3 regions of the Rouxiella badensis genome follow, and region 2 is predicted to be linked to each of the others. Evidence: predicted binding sites of a transcription regulator. Region 2 holds the regulator's gene; each other region holds the start of a gene.
The links. Region 2 encodes PurR, which represses purine synthesis genes. Its sites were predicted from a motif close to CANGCAAACGTTTGCNTG; they were not measured.
Positions count from the first base shown of each region.

Region 1 (7,407 bases), 1.9 Mb from region 2:
TGTGCCGTTTGTGCAGAACAATTTGAAATTTGTGATTGTCGCCATTATCGTTGTTTCTGTTTTGCCGGCGATTATCGAGGTAATTCGTCACCGCAAAACGGCTAAAAACGCGGGATAGCGGTCAGGCCGTAGGGCAGAGGAAACCCTGTCCCTGGCGTGAATTATTAAAATTAAAGGCATTAAACCAAAGGGTAAGACCAGTTTTTTATCTACAGTCTCTAACTGTTATGGTTTAATGAGCGACATTTGTGGTCTGTTCCTGCGAGCAACCCTCCCTGTAGGACGTTTTTTAGCGACTCGAGTTGCTTAAAAATTCTTGATAATTGGGGACGGTTATTTGTTTTAAGCAGGGGACTTGTTACAGCATGAACAGCGAACTGGCGTTTGCCAGGTTCAAACAGAAAGGTCATCGATGAGCTGGATTGAACGAATTCTTAATAAGAGCAACATCTCGCAAACCCGTAAAGCAAGCATTCCAGAAGGTGTCTGGACCAAATGCGATAGCTGTGGTCAGGTGTTATACCGCGCTGAACTCGAGCGCAATCTGATGGTTTGTCCTAAGTGCGACCACCATATGCGTATGTCTGCGCGTATGCGTCTGTTCACTTTCATGGACGAAGGGAGCGAGGTCGAATTGGGTAGCGAGCTTGAGCCTAAAGATTTGCTTAAGTTTAGAGACTCCAAAAAATATAAAGATCGTCTGCTGGCTGCTCAGAAAGAAACTGACGAGAAAGATGCAATGGTCGTGATGAAAGGCACCCTGTACGGCATGCCAATCGTTGTTGCTGCATTCGAATTTGCCTTCATGGGCGGTTCAATGGCATCCGTTGTCGGCGCGCGTTTCGTTCGTGCGGTCGAACAGGCTCTTGAAGACAACTGTCCACTGGTCTGTTTCTCTGCCAGCGGCGGAGCACGTATGCAAGAAGCGCTGATGTCTCTGATGCAGATGGCAAAAACCAGTGCTGCACTGGCTAAACTTCAAGAGCGTGGTCTGCCTTACATCTCCGTACTGACTGACCCAACCATGGGCGGGGTTTCAGCCAGTCTGGCAATGCTTGGCGATATCAACGTGGCTGAGCCTAAAGCGTTGATCGGCTTTGCGGGTCCTCGCGTTATCGAGCAGACCGTACGTGAGAAACTGCCGCCAGGCTTCCAGCGCAGTGAGTTCCTGATTGAAAAAGGCGCGATCGACATGATCGTTCGTCGTGCAGAACTGCGTAACAAACTGGGCAGCGTGTTGGCCAAGTTGACCGGCCATCCTGAACCTAAAGTCACCGAAGTCCCTGTTATCAAAGCAGACGACGCTTCAGCTGATCATCATCAGGATGCCTGACAGGCAGCAACAATAGCCTGTGAGTGAAAATTGGCGGCAAGCTTCTTGCCGCCTCTGCTATTATCCTCGCCAGTGGCGGGGATAAACAAAATGGGCTGTTATCCAGCGTCGTGCGCACAGTACTGACAAAGGGGCATTGCCTGTCGTAAAAGTCCGGTAATGCATGTCCTTCAGGCTCATTATGAATCTGAACAGATTACGTTAGGCGGGACTTATGCAAAACATCTCTATTCCTGAAGCCACGTCGCCTTTGGCCACGTGGCTTCATTATCTTGAAAATCTTCATTCTCAGGCGATTGAGCTCGGGCTCGACAGAGTAAATACCGTGGCAACGCGCATGAATCTTCTGACTCCCGCTCCCCAGGTCTTTACCGTCGCCGGAACCAATGGCAAAGGCACCACCTGCCGCACGCTCGAAGCCGTGCTCATGGCCGCAGGGTATCGCGTGGGCGTTTATAGCTCACCGCATCTGGTGCGCTACACTGAGCGCGTGCGTATTCAGGGGCAGGAGCTGAGCGAAGCCGAACACTGTCAGTCCTTTGCGCTGCTCGAGGCCGGTCGCGGTGATATTTCGCTGACCTATTTCGAATACGGCACCCTGTCGGCGTTACAGCTGTTTAAGCAGGCGGCGCTCGACGTGGTTATCCTTGAAGTGGGCCTTGGCGGTCGTCTTGATGCCACCAACATTGTCGATGCCAACGTTTCCGTCGTGACCAGCATTGCGCTCGACCACACCGACTGGCTCGGTTCCGATCGCGAGAGCATCGGCCGTGAGAAAGCAGGCGTATTCCGCAAGGACCGTCCTGCGGTCGTGGGGGAGATTGATATGCCGCAGTCGATTGCCGACGTCGCCAACGAAAAAGGCGCGCACCTGCACCGCGTGGGTCAGGACTGGCATTATCAGGTCGGCAGCAGCGACTGGAGCTGGCGTTGCGAAGGCGTAGAGACAGCGGCTTACAGCGCAATGCCGCTGCCTAACGTGCCGCTGGCGAATGCGGCGACGGCGTTGGCCGCATTGCACTATAGTGAAATCAACGTTTCGGAAGACGCGCTGCGTCAGGGGTTGCAGCAGGCATCCTTGCCGGGCCGCTTCCAACAGGTTAGCGAATCTCCACGTCTGATCCTCGACGTTGCTCATAATCCACACGCTGCCGGGTATTTAGCCGGTAAACTTTCTGATTTGCCACGTCAGGGCGGAAAAGTGCGTGCAGTTATCGGTATGTTGTTGGATAAAGACATTGCCGGAACGTTGGACTGTCTGAAACCGCAGGTTGATGTCTGGTACTGTGCTCCTCTCGAGGGTCCGCGCGGTGCTGGGGTCGCGGCGTTGACAGAACATCTTCCCGAGGCGTTTTCGTTCACAGATGTGGTGAGCGCATGGAAACAGGCGATGCAGGATGCTGAAAGTCAGGATATTGTTATAGTCTGTGGATCATTTCATACCGTAGCGCATGTGATGGCTGCGTTGGATACGGGGAATACCAGTGGCAAGTAAGTTTCAAAATCGTCTGGTTGGCACCGTAATTCTGGTGGCGTTGGGGGTCATTATTCTCCCGGGGTTGCTGGATGGAAAAAAGAAGCACTATGAGGACGAGTTCGCCTCGATTCCTCTGGTTCCAAAAGCCGGGGATTCTCAGGATCAGGAAAACGCCGGGCAGGTGACGCAGGCGTTACCGGCTCAGCCGCCAGAAGGGGCGAGTGCGGCAATCAACGCTGGCGCTGCCGAGGCGGCACACGCCGCCGCACAGGCTGACGGAGAAGCCGATGAAGGCGATACCGCCACCGCCGCGCCGAAAACTGAATCACCCAAAGCGACGCAGCCTAAAACTTTGACGCCGCCTGCGATGACAGAATCTCGTCAGGCACAGCAGCCAAGGCAGACCCAGACCAAACCGGTCGAACCGAAGCGCGTTGAGCCTAAAAAGGTGGAGCCTAAACCTGTAGAGACGGCTAAAACTGAACCTCGCCCGCAGACGCCTGAAAAGGCCCCGGCGGGTCAGTCTTACGTCGTACAGTTAGGGGCGTTGAAAAATGCTGATAAAGTGAACGAGGTGGTCGCTAAACTGCGTTTATCAGGCTATCGTGCTTATACCGTCCCGGCCACGCCGGTTCAGGGGCAAATCACCCGCGTCTTCGTTGGGCCTGAAGCCAATAAGCAAAACCTTGAAGCCTCTCTGTCTTCGCTGAAAAGCGTCAGCGGATTGAGCGGCGTAGTGCGTGCCTACTCCGCCCACTAAACTGTCTTTCACCCATTAACGTACAGGGTGGTTGATTCCCCTACAGCACCCCGGTTACCGAATTGTCAGGTATCCGGGGTGCTTGCAGTGGCGTCTGTTTGTAGGTTAAGGGGCGCGAAGACTAAGCGGAATGTGCCCTTTTTAGGTAACTTGAATTTATAACGTTTCGTTATCTTTTTGCGGTGATTGATGTTTTTTTAGCCGCAATGATTAATTTGGCTGACCGGCAGATTTCCCCTACGCAAACGTTTTCTTTTTCTGTTAGAATTCGCAGCGATTTGGATGCCGGGCAAGTTTTTCCCCGAATCATTCCCGCTTTGGCGAGAAAGATGAAGGGTCTTATCCTGGATGAGATTGATAAAGTGATGGTTTGGATTGATTACGTCATTATTGCGGTTATCGGGTTTTCTGCTTTAGTCAGCCTGATTCGAGGTTTTGTTCGCGAGGCCTTATCATTGGTAACCTGGGGGTGCGCCTTCTTCGTTGCCAGCCACTATTATCCTTACCTCGCCGTCTATTTCACGCGTTTCGAAGACGAAGTCGTTCGAAACGGGATCGCAATTGGTATCTTGTTCATCGCGACGTTGATCGTAGGTGCCATTGTAAACTATGTGATCAGCTCTTTGGTCGATCGTACCGGACTATCGGGAACCGACCGGGTTTTAGGCGTCTGTTTTGGCGCACTGCGTGGCGTATTGATCGTCGCAGCAGGGCTCTTCTTTCTGGACACTTTCACCAGCTTTTCACACGGTGATGACTGGAAGCAGTCTCAGTTGATCCCGTATTTTAGTTCTATCATCAGGTGGTTTTTTGACTACCTGCAGAGCACGTCGAGTTTCTTGCCAAAGCATATTTAACTTTGGCAGCGCTGATGAGGAAAAGACAACATGTGCGGTATTGTCGGTATCGCCGGTTTTATGCCGGTAAACCAGTCGATTTATGACGCGTTAACGGTGTTGCAGCACCGTGGGCAGGATGCCGCTGGCATCGTCACCATTGATGGCAACAATAACTTCCGTCTGCGGAAGGCAAATGGCCTGGTGAAGGATGTGTTTGAAGCACGGCATATGCAACGTTTACAGGGCAACATGGGCCTTGGTCACGTTCGTTACCCTACGGCTGGCAGTTCCAGCGCTTCTGAGGCTCAACCATTTTACGTCAACTCTCCGTTCGGCATTTCACTGGCCCATAACGGTAACCTGACGAATGCACACGAATTGAGAAGTACGCTGTTTGAAGGCGCGCGTCGCCACGTCAACACCACTTCCGATTCTGAAGTTTTGCTAAACATTCTGGCCAGCGAGTTGGACAAGTTCCAGCACTATCCGCTGGAGGCTGACAACATTTTCGCTGCCGTCACGGCAATGAATCTGAAGATCCGCGGTGCGTATGCTTGCGTCGCGATGATCATCGGCCACGGAATGCTGGCTTTCCGTGACCCGCACGGAATTCGCCCGCTGGTTATCGGCAGGCGTGAGCTTGAAGACGGCCGCTCCGAGTACATGGTAGCGTCCGAGAGCGTGGCGCTGGATACCCTGGGCTTCGAGTTCCTGCGTGACGTCGCGCCAGGCGAAGCGGTGTATATCACCGAAAAAGGCCAACTCTTCACTCGCATGTGTGCCGAGAATCCTCAGTACAATCCATGCCTGTTCGAGTACGTCTATTTCGCCCGCCCTGACTCGTTCATCGACAAGATTTCCGTTTACAGCGCGCGTCGCCGTATGGGCCAGAAGCTGGGTGCCAAAATTGCCCGCGAGTGGGAAGATCTTGAAATCGATGCGGTTATCCCGATCCCTGAGACGTCTAACGACATCGCTCTGGAAATCGCCCGTATCCTGAACAAGCCGTACCGTCAGGGGTTTGTTAAAAACCGCTACGTGGGCCGTACCTTTATCATGCCGGGTCAGCAGGAGCGCGTTAAGTCGGTGCGCCGCAAACTAAACGCCAACCGCGCCGAGTTCCGTGATAAAAACGTTCTCCTGATCGATGACTCCATCGTTCGCGGTACCACCTCTCAACAGATTGTCGAGATGGCCCGTGACGCGGGAGCTAAAAATGTTTACCTGGCTTCGGCTGCGCCGGAAGTGCGTTTCCCGAACGTCTACGGTATCGACATGCCAAGCGCCAACGAGCTGATTGCCCACGGTCGTGAAGTGAGCGAAATCAACCAGATGATCGGTGCGGATGCGCTTATATTCCAGGACTTGAGTGACCTCATCGACGCGGTGAAGGAAGAGAACCCGGATATCGAGCAGTTCGAATGCTCGGTGTTTGACGGTATCTACGTCACCAAAGACGTTGACCAAAGCTATCTCGAATACCTCGACGCCCTGCGTAACGACGATGCTCAGGCATTGCGTGGTCAGCAGGAAGCCGAAAATCTCGAAATGCATAATGAAGGTTAATTAAGCCTTTTTACCGTCTGTCTTACCCTGTTACGCAGGTCAAGGCAGACGGTTCTCTCCGGTATTATCCCCGCTTGACACCGTTACTTGCCAATCGCTTTTCATTCCGGCAAAGTCTTCTGATTAATCCTACGTTCTGAAGTTTAAGTTCGTCATTTCTGAGGCTGTATCCATGAAACGACTCATTGTCGGCATCTCCGGCGCCAGTGGCGCTATTTATGGCGTTCGTCTTTTACAGGTGTTGCGCGAAGTGCCTGAGGTCGAAACGCATCTGGTGATGAGCAATGCGGCGCGTCAAACGCTGGCGCTTGAAACCGATCTCAGCCTGCGCGACGTTCAGGCGCTTGCCGACGTTGTCCATGACTCTCGAGATATCGCGGCAACCATCTCTTCCGGCTCGTTCAAAACCGCGGGTATGGCAATACTGCCGTGCTCAATCAAAACGCTGTCCGGTATTGTCAATAGCTATACCGACGGATTGCTGACCCGTGCGGCAGACGTCGTGCTGAAAGAGAGCCGTCGTCTGGTGCTGTGCGTGCGCGAAACGCCACTGCATCTCGGCCATTTGCGTCTGATGACCTCCGCAGCCGAACTCGGCGCGATTATCATGCCGCCGGTACCTGCCTTTTATCATCGTCCCTCAAGCGTTGAAGACATCATCGATCAGACCGTAAACCGGGTTATCGACCAGTTTGATATCGAACTTCCGGAAGACCTGTTTGTTCGCTGGCAGGGCAGCCACTAGCTTTTTGCAAGCCCTTATGCCCTAAATTTGCACAGAATGATAACGATGCACCAAAATTGAACTCTTTATGTTTTATTTTGGTGCGTTTCTGTTTCAATCTGACGGTAGCGCTCGCTTAACCGGTGATTTTGCAGACTAATCTGAATGTAATTTTGCCTTCGTTGTTCACTAAAACGACAGTTCCGCAAAGTCGGCACGATTACTGCATAACTATTGCATAATTACTGCATAGTAGTGAAAGTGGTGAAAATGTTACCGACGCAGACCGGTGACAAAAAAATAAAACGGTTGTCCCGGCAACCAAACACAACAAACAACAACGCACGATTAATGGCTGAGGGTTATGTATGAAAAAGTTGTTCAAGGTTCTTCCTCTGGTATTCGTATTGGCCAGCGCAAGCAGCGCTTTTGCTGCCGTGCCAAAAGCAATTAAAATCGGTACGGATCCAACCTATGCACCATTTGAATCGAAAGATTCCAGCGGTAAGCTGGTCGGTTTTGATATCGACCTGGCTAATGAAATGTGTAAACGTGCGCAAATCAAATGTACCTACGTTGAAAGCGACTTTGACGCGCTGATCCCTTCCCTGAAGGCGAGAAAAATCGACGCCATCATCTCTTCTTTGTCTATCACTGAGAAACGCCAGCAGGAAATTGATTTCACCGAGAAGCTGTATGCCGCCAACG
Region 1 covers NZ_CP114062.1:400,808-408,214, forward strand. Annotated here, with positions in the region: gene O1V65_RS02090 (DedA family protein) at 1-118, shown strand, start outside; gene accD (acetyl-CoA carboxylase, carboxyltransferase subunit beta) at 413-1,333, shown strand; gene folC (bifunctional tetrahydrofolate synthase/dihydrofolate synthase) at 1,548-2,828, shown strand; gene dedD (cell division protein DedD) at 2,818-3,570, shown strand; gene cvpA (colicin V production protein) at 3,936-4,427, shown strand; gene purF (amidophosphoribosyltransferase) at 4,458-5,975, shown strand; gene O1V65_RS02120 (UbiX family flavin prenyltransferase) at 6,148-6,720, shown strand; gene argT (lysine/arginine/ornithine ABC transporter substrate-binding protein ArgT) at 7,068-7,407, shown strand, end outside.
Region 1: cvpA (colicin V production protein) is a predicted target of PurR. The motif match lies at 3,809-3,826, and genes of this name have one in related genera.

Region 2 (7,407 bases):
AGCTGCACAGGCCGCTGCGGCCGCCCTGGCTGAAATCGAACACCAGGAACACGACAAAGAATAATTGCCCTCTTTAAGATGCAAAAAGTAAAAAAGCCGGAAGCAATCACTTGCCGCCGGCTTTTTTATTATGTGAAGCATATCAACGTGGAACGCGAATGCCGCCTTCAACGCCGTTAGGGCTGAGAACAACCTGCCACAGCTGAATGTCGCGAGCGCGGAATGCCCCAGCGCAAGCGTTCAGATAATAGCTGAACATACGATAGAAACGCGTTGAATAGTTCTCTGCAAAACTTGGCCATTCGTGAACGAAACGCTCAAACCAGGCCATCAACGTTCTATCATAATCTGCGCCAATGTTGTGCCAGTCTTCCATCACAAACAGGCCTTCAGTGGTCTGTGCAATGTGTTTAACGGAAGGCAGGCAGCCGTTCGGGAAGATATATTTATCGATCCAGGGATCGACATTCAGATCGGTTTTATTCGATCCGATGGTGTGCAGCAAGAAAAGACCGTCAGGTTTGATGTTGCGTTTTACCACGTCGAAATAGGTCTGGTAATTTTTAGGCCCGACGTGTTCAAACATGCCGACGGAAACAATGCGATCGAACTGATCGTTGAGATCGCGGTAATCCTGCAGCAGGATGGTGACATCAAGACCTTCGCAGCGTTGCTGGGCCATTTTTTGCTGTTCAGAAGAAATAGTCACGCCGAAAACACTGACGCCGTAATTTCGGGCTGCATATTCCGCCAAACCTCCCCAACCACAGCCAATATCAAGCAGTCGTTGCCCCGGCTGAAGCTGCAGTTTCTCACAGATCATTTTCAGTTTGGCTTCTTGTGCCTGTTCAAGCGTGGTCGCATCTTTCCAGTAGGCACAGGAGTATTGCATATAAGGGTCAAGCATTTTACTGAACAGATCGTTACCCAGGTCGTAATGCTCTTTACCTACGATCCAGGCGCGTTTTCTGGACTGCAGGTTGGTCAGCCTTGCTGCTGCGATACGCAGTGTATCTTTAAGATGATGTGGGAGTTTGTTCTCGAGCCCTGCGGCAACGACGCGATGGAAGAACATGTCTAATCTTTCACATTCCCACCAGCCGTCCATATAACTTTCGCCGAGACCCAGTGAACCTTCCTGAAGTACGCGCTTAAAAAAATCGGGATTTTTTACCGTAATGTCAAAAGGGCGTGTTCCATTAACCTCAATGCCAGCCATTGATAACATTTCGCTCGCGATTCGGTACCACTGATTATCTTGAATACTCAGGTCTTCTACACACGATGAACTCATAGCTTCTCCATCACTTTCTCTTCTGACTTATTAACCTGCTTAAAAAGCAACGGCTATTGGCAGGTCTTATGAGAACAGACGGATATTCCGCCTTGTCTGATATATGACTATGAACAGAGGGAAAATACGAAGGACACCAGGCGTAATACGCCGCGGTGAATCATCCTTGCACTAATAAATGTGACGCGATTCGCGCGCACAAAAGTTACTTGTGATAAAAGTTTTGTAAAAGTGTTATTTTCTTATGTTGAATTGAGTATAAGCTCGCCTGCGCGCATTCTCAACTGTAAATCGCAACAGGCGAACATATTCTTCAAGTTATTGTAACATAACGGTATTATATTAACTAGTTAGCATGCTTTGCTTCTGGATGTCCAGACTTCTGCTTATTCGCTGAACGCGTCAAAATAAAGTATCCCATTCCCACCAGCACCACCGTCGTAAGCATAACGGTCACCGTCGAGAATAATGGCTGGGATATAAATGCCGACACCATCATGCTACTTAAAAAGCAAAGTCCTAACTGTAATGTATTCTGCAACGCGGCAGCCTTTCCTGTATTAGCAGGAAATGGCATTAATGCATTTGCTACGACAATGGGATAACAGGCACCGTTTACCAGCGCCATTAAACAGAACGGCACTAACAAACTTACCAGCGTAGCCTGAGTTAACGTCGCAACCAGATAAAGCGATATAACGCTAATAGCATAGCCTAATAAAAGCCAGGGCAGCAGACGAACCCCATCAATTTTATTGATAATCATCCTACAGCCGTAACCCCCTAATAAAAATGCAATAGTTTGAGGGACATAGCTCAAACCAATCGCAGAAGGTCCGTAGCCCATTTCACTTAGAATAAAGGGGGAACCGGTCAGCCAGGCAAAAAAGCCGGCCGAACTGGCGCTGTAAATCAGTACGTTACCGCTATAAACCGGCGAGCTGAGCATCTCGGTGACACCGCTTTTTGCCTGCGCTTTTTCGGCAACAGACTTTTTCGTTTCTTTCAGCGTCAGCGTGAAGAACAGCAGCAGGGCGCTTATCACCAGCAGCAGGGCAAAGATGACTCGCCAGTTGAAATGATTCAGTACCCATGCGCCGACTAATGGGGCGAGGGCAGGAGAAAGTGCTACCAACGGCATGATGCTGGCAAAGGTGCGTTTCGCTACGTCAGACGCATAGCGGTCAACCACCAGCGCCTGCCAGCTTACCGCCGCGGCACAAACCCCAATAGCCTGAACAAAGCGCAGCGCCAGGAGCAGCTCGGTGTTTTGCACCCAGATCATGCCCAGACAGCCTACGGCGAACAGCGACAGTCCGGTTAATAAAATAGGTTTACGGCCAAAGCGGTCGGAAAGGGGACCCCAGAACAGCTGCGCCACGGCGAAGCCAGCCAGGAAGATACTCAGGCTAGCGCTTATTCCGCTGGCCGAGGTATCCAGACTCTCCTGCATGCTGCCAAAGGCCGGGAGATACATGTCGGTCGCCAGAAATCCGAGCATGCTCAGCCCGGCCAGATAGAGTAAAAAGCCAAATGAGGGTTTCATGATGTTCTCTTATAATTCAAAAAAGCAGTTAAATATTTCGTAGGGTGAAGCCAGTGGCGCAGTGTATCCGCTTGGCTTGCGGATTGTGAAACGTTAATATTTGCACCATGTGATTAAAATATTTGAAAGCAGAGAGTTGCAATGATCATCCCGACAAAAGGCGGTGCCTATGTGGTCTGAATATTCACTCGAAGTCGTCGACGCTGTCGCGCGAAACGGCAGCTTCACTGCCGCAGCGCTTGAGCTCAATCGCGTTCCGTCAGCGATTAGCTATCAGATTCGACAGCTCGAAGAATGGCTGGCGGTCCCCCTGTTTGAACGCCGACATCGCGACGTAGAATTGACGCCCGCAGGTCGCCTTTTCGTTGATGAAGCCCGAGTGCTTATCAAAAAAATGCTATCCACGCGTCGCCAGTGTCAGCAGGTCGCCAACGGCTGGAGCGGGCAGCTACGTGTGGCGGTCGACCGAATAGTAAAACCCGATCGCATACGGCAGCTGGTGGTCGATTTTTATCGCGCTTTCCCCGACACCGAGTTATTGATTCAAGGAGAGGTGTTCAACGGCGTTTGGGACGCGCTGGCCGATGATCGTGCAGACGTCGCCATCGGTGCCACCAGCGCGGTGCCGGTCGGCGGGCGTTTCAGCTTTAGGGACATGGGGACTTTACCCTGGCACTGTGTGGTCAGCGCCACGCATCCGCTGGCAGCACAAAATAGGGCGTTGGACGATGATGCGCTGAGGCCTTATCCGGCGCTGTGTATAGAGGATACCTCCAGAAATTTGCCCAAACGCGACACCTGGACGCTGGACAACCAGCGTCGTCTGGTCGTGCCGGACTGGACCTGCGCCATTGATTGCCTTTGTGAAGGGCTCTGCGTTGGCATGCTGCCAGTACATAGGGTTGCGCCGTGGATTGCGCAACAAAGGTTGGCAGTGCTTAATCTTGCCAACGTGTTTCCGGAAAGCCCGTGTTGTCTGACGTGGGACCAGCGAAATCATTCCCCGGCGCTAGACTGGTTGTTGGAGTATCTCGGGGACAGTGAAACGCTGAATCAAGAATGGCTGAGATAGCCTCACGCCCGCGAAGGCGGGCGTGAGAGGAGCGCAGAAAAGCGAGAATTAACGACGATAGTCGCGGAAAGGACCGTCGGCCACGGAGCGGCGTTCAACCAGCTTGGGTTTCACCTCGATGGTCTGCTGCACTTCGCGCTTGCTAATAATGCGGTCGAGCAACATGGTAAAGGCCATCTCGCCCAGGCGCTCTTTCGGCTGGTGTACCGTGGTGAGTGCTGGAGAGAAGTAGCGCGCGTTGCGCACGTTGTCATAACCAATGACCGAAATATCCTGAGGAACGCGCAGGCCCATTTCGTCGGCTGCGCAAATCGCGCCCATCGCCATCACGTCACCGCCGCAGAACACTGCCGTCGGTCGCTGCTTCTGGTTGAGGATCTTTTGCATTGCCTGATAGCCTGATTCAGGTTCGAAATCACCCTGAACCACCCATTCATCACGCACGGCAATATTGGCTTCATTCATCGCTTTCAGGAAACCGCGATAGCGACCGCCGCCGGTGTTGCGGTTCAGCTGACCGGGAATGGCGCCAATGTCGCGATGCCCGCGTTCAACCAGGTAACGACCCGCCAGATATCCGCCCTCGAAGGCGTTATCAATAATCGAGTCGGTAAAGTCGTTCTGCGCTTCGCCCCAGTCCATCACCACCATCGGGATTGAACGGTACTCCTCGAGCATGGCAAGCAGCTCGGCCGGATACTCGGCGCACATCACCAGCAGGCCGTCGACGCGCTTTTGCGCAAGCATTGCCAGATAGGCTTTCTGCTTTTCCAGATTATTGTGCGAGTTACACAGGATAAGCGTGTAGCCCTTCGCGAAGCAGCTGTTCTCAACGGCTTCAATGACTTCGGCGAAGTAGGGCGCCTCACTCGAGGTGGCCAGCAGGCCGATGGACTTGGTGTTATTCACCTTCAGGCTACGCGCGACGGCGCTCGGGGAATAGTGCAAATCTTTAATGGCTGCGCGAACCGCAGCTTTAGTTTCTTCGGCGACGAAACGGGTTTTATTGATGACGTGCGACACCGTTGTAGTCGAAACACCAGCGCGCTTAGCGACATCTTTAATCGTGGCCATGTAAAAATCACTCCTGAACTAACCCTTTTCAGCACGTTAGTTTTTTGTTAATCGTTTGCCTGCGTGCATTCAACTGCATAAATCATTTTAAGCAGTTAATTCGTTGGGTGGTTTCAGGAATCCTGAAAGATGCGTCGGACAACGCCGACCGGGCACACAGCGTGGTAACCGCTAATTTTCTCTTATATCTCAAGAAAGGGAAAGCCAAATTTGCGCTTTCGCGATAAGTTGCGCAAATCGGTGCACGATCGGTAGACGTTTTTACGCAAAGCGCGCAAAATATTTAGGCTTATAAAATATAGGGTTTTTAATCTTCTATCCGGCAAGGAGTCTATGTGGATACCAATCTGAAATACTCATTGATAACCGTGGTGTGCGCACTGGTGACGATCGTGGCATTCAGCTTTACCGCCGTCATGCACTGATCTTTTGCCGTCAGGCAGAAACGAAAAAGGGCGATTTCTTATCAAAGAAATCGCCCTTTTCTATTTTACCGCCCGCTCGAGAGGGGGTAGGCTTAAACCATTCGTTAAATGCTATTCACAGGTGTTAAGCGAGAAATCATTATTTAACGAATCGTTTTCGGCGTCATGACCCGGCGAGCACCAACGTAGTGGTCTTGCCAGTAGTTATCTGCCAGATAACTAATTTTGATGTCTTCTCCAGAGCGCGGTGACTGAATAAACTTACCGTTGCCGAGATAAACACCTACGTGGTCCGCCGCGCCGCGTTTAGTAATTCTAAAGAACACTAAATCACCAGACTCAAGCTCACCGCGTGGAACCGGGGCCGCATCGCGCAAATGGTACATCTCATTGGCGGTGCGAGGCATTTTAATACGCATTAAATCTTTGTACGCGTAATAAACCAGGCCACTACAGTCGAAACCAGTATTCGGGGAGGTTCCACCCCAGCGATAAGGTTTGCCGACCTGGTGCATCAGCTTGTTCATCGCGGTTTCTTTAGCATGCAAATACTTTTTCTTGTGCGCTGCACTCAGCGTTAACGGGGTGCAGGTATCTTCTTTTGTTTTATGCTTTCGGTGTCGTCCGTAGGCTTTTTTGCCTTCTTTCGCACAGACCACGTTAGTGGTAGCAGCCAGAGAACGGCTAATCGAGTTTATCTCTTTCTTCGAGTTCTCTGCCTTGTGTCTTGCGAGCCTGGAAGCGGTTGGCTTCTCGGCCTTGTGCCTGACGAGTTTAGTGCTGGTAGGATGCTTGTGCTCGACTTTCGCCTTCCCGTGCACTTTCTCTTTCGTCCTGCTGTGTTCTTTGGCTTTCGATTGTTCTTTCACCGGAACAGTCTTGGTCTTTCTATTGCTTCTCGCGACGACCTTTCGCTTTCGTCGCTCATCAGGCTTTGCCTGGCTTACGTGCGTTTCGGCCTGTTTGGCGGAGACGCGATGACTTGGCGAAGCATTCGCCAAATTCAAAAAGAGCTGGGTAAACAGCAGCACAAAAAGCGTAAACATTAAACGCATGGCGTCGCTACCAATATTAGGCCGAAGTTAAACATCAAAAGATGTCCCAGTATTCCCGAAAAGCGGGAGACAAAACAGCACGAATTGCTTCGATTCTAATTCATATTGTGAGTAAAAGTTAATAACTTTTTTTCTGGGCAAAATATGAGCTATAGCGCCGAAAAAATAACCAGGATTCAGAGGGTTAAACTCACGTTACCTAAAAGATCCCTTTGGGATCGTTTGGGTTAAAGTCACAGAATAAAAATGTTATTCTATATGAATCTTTATTTTTGCACTGTTTTGACAATCAGGGATACTATCACCGACATTACAGGGATGCATCAATTAAAGGCCTTTTTGTGCGCTAAAGACCTCACAAAAAATGGCGTTTTTATCCGAGGGCTGCTCTCGTTACAATGGCAGACAGTTGATCAGGTTTTTTCCGATTTAAGTAATGACCGTGACAGCCAATTAATGGCTTGAGGAAGCAAGAAAATGACCACTACTATTGAAAAAATTCAACAGCAGATTTCCGAGAACCCGATTCTTCTTTATATGAAAGGCTCTCCAAAGCTGCCAAGCTGCGGTTTCTCTGCTCAGGCCGTTCAGGCGCTGTCTGCCTGCGGCGAGCGTTTCGCTTACGTCGATATCCTGCAAAACCCGGATATCCGTGCAGAAATGCCAAAATTCGCCAACTGGCCGACCTTCCCACAGCTGTGGGTTGACGGTGAGCTGGTCGGCGGCTGCGATATCGTTATCGAAATGTATCAGCGTGGCGAACTGCAGCAGCTGATCAAAGAAACGGCTGAGAAATATAAATCTCAGGAAGAGCAGCCAGAATAATCGGCTTCGACTCTTGAAATAAAAAGAGCGGCTATCGTAGCCGCTCTTTTTTTATGTCTTACTATTTATCTTAACGAGAAGAATTTATTTCTCTTCAACGCTCTCTTCTTCAGCAA
Region 2 covers NZ_CP114062.1:2,312,456-2,319,862, reverse strand. Annotated here, with positions in the region: gene O1V65_RS10705 (riboflavin synthase) at 1-64, shown strand, start outside; gene cfa (cyclopropane fatty acyl phospholipid synthase) at 143-1,294, opposite strand; gene punC (purine nucleoside transporter PunC) at 1,641-2,840, opposite strand; gene punR (DNA-binding transcriptional activator PunR) at 3,010-3,912, shown strand; gene purR (HTH-type transcriptional repressor PurR) at 3,961-4,986, opposite strand; gene cydH (cytochrome bd-I oxidase subunit CydH) at 5,322-5,411, shown strand; gene O1V65_RS10675 (C40 family peptidase) at 5,555-6,466, opposite strand; gene O1V65_RS10670 (Grx4 family monothiol glutaredoxin) at 6,944-7,291, shown strand; gene rnt (ribonuclease T) at 7,376-7,407, opposite strand, start outside.

Region 3 (7,407 bases), 1.4 Mb from region 2:
GGCGGTGAGATTACCCGCGCCGCCGTGGCGGTGCTGCGGTATCCCTCGCTGGAGCTGGTGGAATACCAGATAGCCCGCATTCCTACGCAAATTCCCTATATCCCCGGTTTTCTTTCATTCCGTGAATGCCCGGCGCTCATCGAAGTCTGGCAGCGGCTGCAACACCGCCCGGACCTGCTGATGGTTGACGGTCAGGGCATTGCGCATCCCAGACGTTTAGGGGTCGCCAGCCATTTCGGTCTGATGATTGATGTGCCTACCATCGGCGTGGCGAAAAGCCGTCTTTGCGGGCATTTTTTGCCGTTAGCTGAAGCGGCAGGCTCGACGCAGGCCCTGTGGGACAAAGATGAGCAGCTTGGATGGGTATGGCGCAGTAAGCTTCGCTGCAATCCACTGTTCATTTCTCCGGGTAACGGTATCAGCCTGGCGTCATCGTTATATTGGGTTGAACAATGCACCCGAGGATATCGTCTTCCAGAGCCCACTCGCTGGGCAGATGCGGTGGCATCAAATCGGCCTGCTTTTCAGCGCTGGCAGCGTCTGAGCGGCATGGTTTAAGAATCAAGGCATAGGAGGCGGTCAGGTTTTCAGGTAAACTCCCGCCCAGAAAAGTTAACGAGAAAAAAACATGTTACGTAACCCGATTCATTTACGTCTAGAAAAGCTGGAAAGCTGGCAACATCTGACGTTTATGGCAAGCCTTTGCGAGCGTATGTACCCTAACTATCAGACGTTTTGCCTGCAAACCGGCTTTGGTGAGCCCCAGATTTATCGCAAAATTCTGGATCTGGTGTGGGAAACGCTTGTAATTAAAGATGCAAAGGTTAACTTTGACTCGCAGCTTGAGAAGCTGGAGGAGGCTATCCCTTCTTCAGACGATTACGATATTTACGGCGTTTATCCGGCTATTGATGCCTGTATCGCGTTAGGTGAGCTTATTCACTCGCGTTTGAGCGGTGAAACATTAGTTCACGCTATCGCAATCAGCGAAACATCCATCCGCACCGTTGCCATGCTCGAGATGACTCTGGCTGGCAAAGAAATGACCGATGAAGAGCTGAAAGTGATACCGGCTGTTGAAGAAGAATGGGACATCCAATGGGAGATTTTCCGCCTGTTGGCTGACTGTGAAGAACGTGACATCGAATTGATAAAAGGGTTACGTTCTGACCTGCGTGAAGCCGCTGTGAGTAACATTGGGATAAATTTAACGCAATAAGGCAAGAAAACGTGATTTAACGCCTTATTTGTCGTATCTCAAGGCTTCACATCCGTACCCTGTCTGGTCTACATTTGGGGTGCGTAATAAAAAGTGGCTATCGGTGCGTGTATGCAGGAGGGTGCTGTCAATCGGCATATCCGTCGCACTCGATGCTTTGCAAACGATAAACACACTGTAAAGGATAACTTATGAACAAGACTCAACTGATTGATGTAATTGCTGACAAGGCTGATCTTTCTAAAACTCAAGCTAAACTGGCTCTTGAATCTACTCTGTCTGCAATTACCGAGTCTCTGAAAGAGGGTGAAGCAGTACAATTGGTTGGTTTCGGGACTTTTAAAGTCAATCAACGTAACGAGCGCACGGGTCGTAACCCGCAGACAGGCAAAGAAATCAAAATCGCTGCTGCTACCGTTCCTGCGTTCGTTTCAGGCAAAGCTTTGAAAGAAGCTGTTAAGTAATTGCTTGCAGTGAAAAGAATAAACGAGGGGCCACGCTGGTCCCTTTCGTTTATCACCACCGGACTGATGGCCGTCACATTGGCCTTCAGTCTGGTCGGATGCAGTTCCCACCAGGATACCCCTCTTTTTAGCGCCAGTGGCTACATAGCCGATCAGGGCATTAACCGACTGTGGCGTGAGGACGACAGTGAACATCGTCCACAAACCCTCATCAACGTTTACAGTCCCTATTACGGTAAAGACACCGTGATAACCCGCTATGAATACGTCGACGGTGAGTTGCATCTGATTAAAGAAAGCCATGCCGCCGCCAAAGACCTCGGCGTGACGCTGCGTTTCGATCAGGAAGGTAACGTCAGCTTTATGCAACGACAGCTGGCCGACGCCAAAGAAAAACTCTCGGCGGACGATATCGAGCGCTACAAATATCAGGCAGACAAGGTCCTGAATTTGAGTAAGACGCTGCGCGCCGGGAACGTACAGCTAGTGCAGGGACGTTGGCGACAGGGCGTGATTACCACCTGCGCAGGTGAGCCCGTGACGCTTAGCCTGAATATTCGCTCGCAGGTCTGGCTAGCGAAGCGCGCCGCCAAGGCCGACGACAAGCTGGGACTTGCCTGGCTGACCGCCCCGGAGGGCAATGAACTGCTGCTGGTGGCAAACGAAGATTTCTGTCTCTGGGAACCGAAACAGGGCCAGTTAAACTAGCCTTCGGCGGTTTCCAGACAGTAAAAAGCCCGCATTGCGCGGGCTTTTTCTATTATAGAGCCGGGATTACTGACCCTGCTCGCGGGCAATCGCACGATAGCCGATGTCTTTACGGCAGAAGCTGCCTTCCCACTTGATGTCCTGCGCCAGCTGATACGCACGTTTCTGAGCGTCTGCCACCGTTTTTCCTAACGCCGTCACGCAGAGTACGCGGCCGCCGTTGGTCACAACGCGTTCGTCATGCAGGCGGGTACCGGCGTGGAACACTTTGCCATCCGGTGCTTCTTCCAGCGGCAAGCCAAGGATCACTTCGCCGTTGGTGTAATCGCCCGGGTAACCGCCCGCTGCCAGTACCACACCCAGAGAAGGGCGCGGGTCCCATTCGGAGGTCACTTCGTTCAGACGACCTTCCGCACCGGCCAGGCACAGCTCAACCAGGTCAGAGCGCAGGCGCAGCATAATAGGCTGAGTTTCAGGGTCGCCAAAGCGGCAGTTGAACTCGATAACCTTCGGCTGACCGTCGGCGGAGATCATCAAACCGGCATACAGGAAACCGGTGTAGACGTTGCCTTCAGACGCCATGCCACGCACGGTTGGCCAAATAACCTGGTCCATTACGCGCTGGTGGATTTCATCGGTGACGACCGGTGCGGGTGAATAGGCACCCATACCGCCGGTGTTAGGACCGGTATCTGCATCGCCAACGCGCTTGTGGTCCTGGCTGGTCGCCATCGGCACCACGTTTTCACCGTCAACCATCACGATGAAGCTCGCCTCTTCGCCATCGAGGAACTCTTCGATAACGATGCGGTGACCGGCGTCGCCAAAGGCGTTGCCTGCCAGCATGTCGTGAACCGCAGCTTCAGCTTCTTCCAGCGTCATCGCCACGATAACGCCTTTACCTGCCGCCAGACCGTCGGCTTTGATAACTATCGGCGCGCCTTTGCTGCGCAGATAGGCGAGGGCCGGTTCAATTTCGGTAAAGTTCTGGTAGTCGGCGCTTGGGATAGCATGACGTGCCAGGAAATCCTTGGTAAACGCTTTAGAACCTTCGAGCTGTGCGGCTGCCTGAGTTGGGCCAAAGATTTTCAGGCCGGCAGCGCGAAACGCGTCAACCACGCCGATAACCAGCGGGGCTTCTGGTCCGACAATCGTCAGGCCAATATCGTGGCTTTGGGCAAACGCCAGCAGACCCGCAACGTCGGTCGCGGCGATGTTGACGTTTTCCAGCAAGGGTTCAAGCGCAGTCCCGGCGTTACCTGGGGCAACGTAGATTTTGTCTGCCAGAGGTGACTGGGACGCTTTCCATGCCAGCGCGTGTTCACGTCCGCCGTTACCGATAATTAAAATATTCATTCAGAACTCCAAAATTAGTGGCGGAAGTGACGCATACCGGTGAACACCATGGCGATGCCATGTTCGTTAGCGGCTTCAATCACTTCATTATCACGCATGGAACCGCCGGGTTGGATAACGCAGGTGATGCCAACCGCAGCGGCTGCATCGATACCGTCGCGGAACGGGAAGAACGCATCAGAGGCCATGACAGAACCGGCAACTTCCAGACCTTCGTCGGCAGCTTTGATCCCGGCGATTTTGGCAGAGTAAACGCGGCTCATCTGGCCTGCGCCGATACCGATGGTCATTTTATCGCGTGCATAAACGATAGCGTTAGATTTAACAAACTTCGCCACCTTCCAGCAGAACAAGGCATCTTTCAGCTCTTGCTCGCTCGGCTGACGGGTCGTGACGACGCGTAAGTCGGCTACGTCGACCATACCGAGATCGCGGTCCTGAACCAACAGGCCACCGTTAACGCGCTTGAAGTCCAGCGCTGTTTGACGTCCTTTCCATTCGCCGCAGACCAATACGCGAACGTTTTGTTTGGTCGCAGTCAGCGCCAGCGCTTCTTCGCTCACGGAAGGGGCGATGATCACTTCAACGAACTGACGGCTGATGATGGCCTTAGCAGTCGTCGCATCCAGCTCGCGGTTGAAGGCGATGATGCCGCCGAAAGCCGAGGTCGGGTCAGTCTTGTAGGCACGCTCGTAGGCTTCGAGAACGTTGCCACCCACGGCAACGCCGCAAGGGTTCGCGTGCTTGACGATAACGCAGGCTGGTTCATCGAACTCTTTAACACATTCCAGTGCCGCATCGGTATCGGCAATGTTGTTATAAGAGAGGGCTTTGCCCTGCAGCTGTGTAGAGGTTGCTACCGATGCCTCACAAACCCCTTCTTCTATATAGAATGCGGCCTGCTGGTGGCTGTTCTCGCCGTAACGCATATCCTGCTTCTTGATGTAGCTCAGATTAAGGGTACGTGGGAACTGGCCAGAAGGAGACTCGGTGTCGCCGTGGTATGCAGGGACCATGGTACCGAAGTAGTTGGCAATCATGCCGTCGTAGGCAGCGGTGTGTTCGAAGGCTTTGATAGCCAGGTTGAAACGGGTGGCCAGCAGGAGTGAACCTTCGTTGGCATCCATCTCTTCAATAATAGAGGTGTAGTCGCTGCTCTTAACCACGATAGCAACGTCGTTGTGGTTCTTGGCCGCAGAGCGAACCATGGTCGGGCCGCCGATATCGATGTTTTCAACGGCGTCTTCCAGTGAGCAGTCCGGACGAGACACGGTAGCTGCAAACGGATACAGGTTAACGACAACCATATCGATCGGCGCGATAGCGTGCTGACCCATGATCTCGTCATCTTTACCGCGACGACCCAGGATGCCACCGTGCACTTTCGGGTGCAGAGTTTTAACACGTCCATCCATCATTTCCGGGAAGCCGGTGTAGTCAGAGACTTCTGTCACTGGCAAACCCGCGTCGGCCAGCAGGCGGGCTGTGCCACCAGTGGAAAGCAAATCCACTCCACGTTGAGAGAGGGCTTGGGCGAATTCTACGATACCGGCTTTGTCAGAAACACTGAGCAGTGCGCGGCGGATTGGACGACGTTGTTGCATGGTGGTTTATCCCTTGGCTTTGGAGTCGCAATAGAGAGCGTTACGTGAATTCAATGCTTGTTTCCCTCTATATATAGAAGAAAAACGCAGGATTGGATTCAGATAAGGTTCCACAGAAGCTGTAAGCATCATTATTGCAGATAGTGTCGGTTAATTCAGACGCGCGATATTGTAGCGAAAACGATTGCGCGATGCGCGTCAATTTTGAGTTTCGATGAACATTGTGGATAACTTTGTGTGTAAATCGGTATAAACCCCGCTTTTGCTGTGTATTGCAGCGAACGGTATTTTTTATTGAAATTAGGGGTTGCGGCTCCTCAGAAACTCCCTATAATGCCGCTCCATCGACAGGGAACAACGCAGCAGCAACGCGGTGTGAACGAGTCGGAAAGAATTAAAAATGATGATGACCGCGAAAATAAACGGTTGACATCAAATGAGGAAAGCGTAATATACGCCACCTCGAGTTAGCAAGCGAAAGCGCGTAACTCACTGCTCTTTAACAATTTATCAGACAATCTGTGTGGGCACTCACAAGACGATATCAGCCACCTCGGTGGCAAAAAATATCAAGTCTTAGAGTGACCAAGCAGTAATTCATTATGAATGATGTGAAGTAACTTTGAGCATCGCTGCACTTGTTGCAGCAAATCGAACTTTTAATTGAAGAGTTTGATCATGGCTCAGATTGAACGCTGGCGGCAGGCCTAACACATGCAAGTCGAGCGGTAGCACGGGAGAGCTTGCTCTCTGGGTGACGAGCGGCGGACGGGTGAGTAATGTCTGGGAAACTGCCTGATGGAGGGGGATAACTACTGGAAACGGTAGCTAATACCGCATGATGTCGCAAGACCAAAGTGGGGGACCTTCGGGCCTCACGCCATCGGATGTGCCCAGATGGGATTAGCTAGTAGGTGGGGTAATGGCTCACCTAGGCGACGATCCCTAGCTGGTCTGAGAGGATGACCAGCCACACTGGAACTGAGACACGGTCCAGACTCCTACGGGAGGCAGCAGTGGGGAATATTGCACAATGGGCGCAAGCCTGATGCAGCCATGCCGCGTGTGTGAAGAAGGCCTTAGGGTTGTAAAGCACTTTCAGCGAGGAGGAAGGCGTTGTAGTTAATAACTGCAGCGATTGACGTTACTCGCAGAAGAAGCACCGGCTAACTCCGTGCCAGCAGCCGCGGTAATACGGAGGGTGCAAGCGTTAATCGGAATTACTGGGCGTAAAGCGCACGCAGGCGGTTTGTTAAGTCAGATGTGAAATCCCCGAGCTTAACTTGGGAACTGCATTTGAAACTGGCAAGCTAGAGTCTTGTAGAGGGGGTAGAATTCCAGGTGTAGCGGTGAAATGCGTAGAGATCTGGAGGAATACCGGTGGCGAAGGCGGCCCCCTGGACAAAGACTGACGCTCAGGTGCGAAAGCGTGGGGAGCAAACAGGATTAGATACCCTGGTAGTCCACGCTGTAAACGATGTCGACTTGGAGGTTGTGCCCTTGAGGCGTGGCTTCCGGAGCTAACGCGTTAAGTCGACCGCCTGGGGAGTACGGCCGCAAGGTTAAAACTCAAATGAATTGACGGGGGCCCGCACAAGCGGTGGAGCATGTGGTTTAATTCGATGCAACGCGAAGAACCTTACCTACTCTTGACATCCAGAGAATTTGCTAGAGATAGCTTAGTGCCTTCGGGAACTCTGAGACAGGTGCTGCATGGCTGTCGTCAGCTCGTGTTGTGAAATGTTGGGTTAAGTCCCGCAACGAGCGCAACCCTTATCCTTTGTTGCCAGCACGTAATGGTGGGAACTCAAAGGAGACTGCCGGTGATAAACCGGAGGAAGGTGGGGATGACGTCAAGTCATCATGGCCCTTACGAGTAGGGCTACACACGTGCTACAATGGCGTATACAAAGAGAAGCGAACTCGCGAGAGCAAGCGGACCTCATAAAGTACGTCGTAGTCCGGATTGGAGTCTGCAACTCGACTCCATGAAGTCGGAATCGCTAGTAATCGTAGATCAGAATGCTACGGTGAATACGTTCCCGGGCCTTGTACA
Region 3 covers NZ_CP114062.1:3,745,599-3,753,005, reverse strand. Annotated here, with positions in the region: gene nfi (deoxyribonuclease V) at 1-558, shown strand, start outside; gene O1V65_RS17280 (YjaG family protein) at 629-1,219, shown strand; gene hupA (nucleoid-associated protein HU-alpha) at 1,411-1,683, shown strand; gene O1V65_RS17270 (DUF1481 domain-containing protein) at 1,750-2,391, shown strand; gene purD (phosphoribosylamine--glycine ligase) at 2,458-3,747, opposite strand; gene purH (bifunctional phosphoribosylaminoimidazolecarboxamide formyltransferase/IMP cyclohydrolase) at 3,762-5,351, opposite strand; rRNA gene O1V65_RS17255 (16S ribosomal RNA) at 6,012-7,407, shown strand, end outside.
Region 3: purH (bifunctional phosphoribosylaminoimidazolecarboxamide formyltransferase/IMP cyclohydrolase) is a predicted target of PurR. The motif match lies at 5,525-5,542, and genes of this name have one in related genera.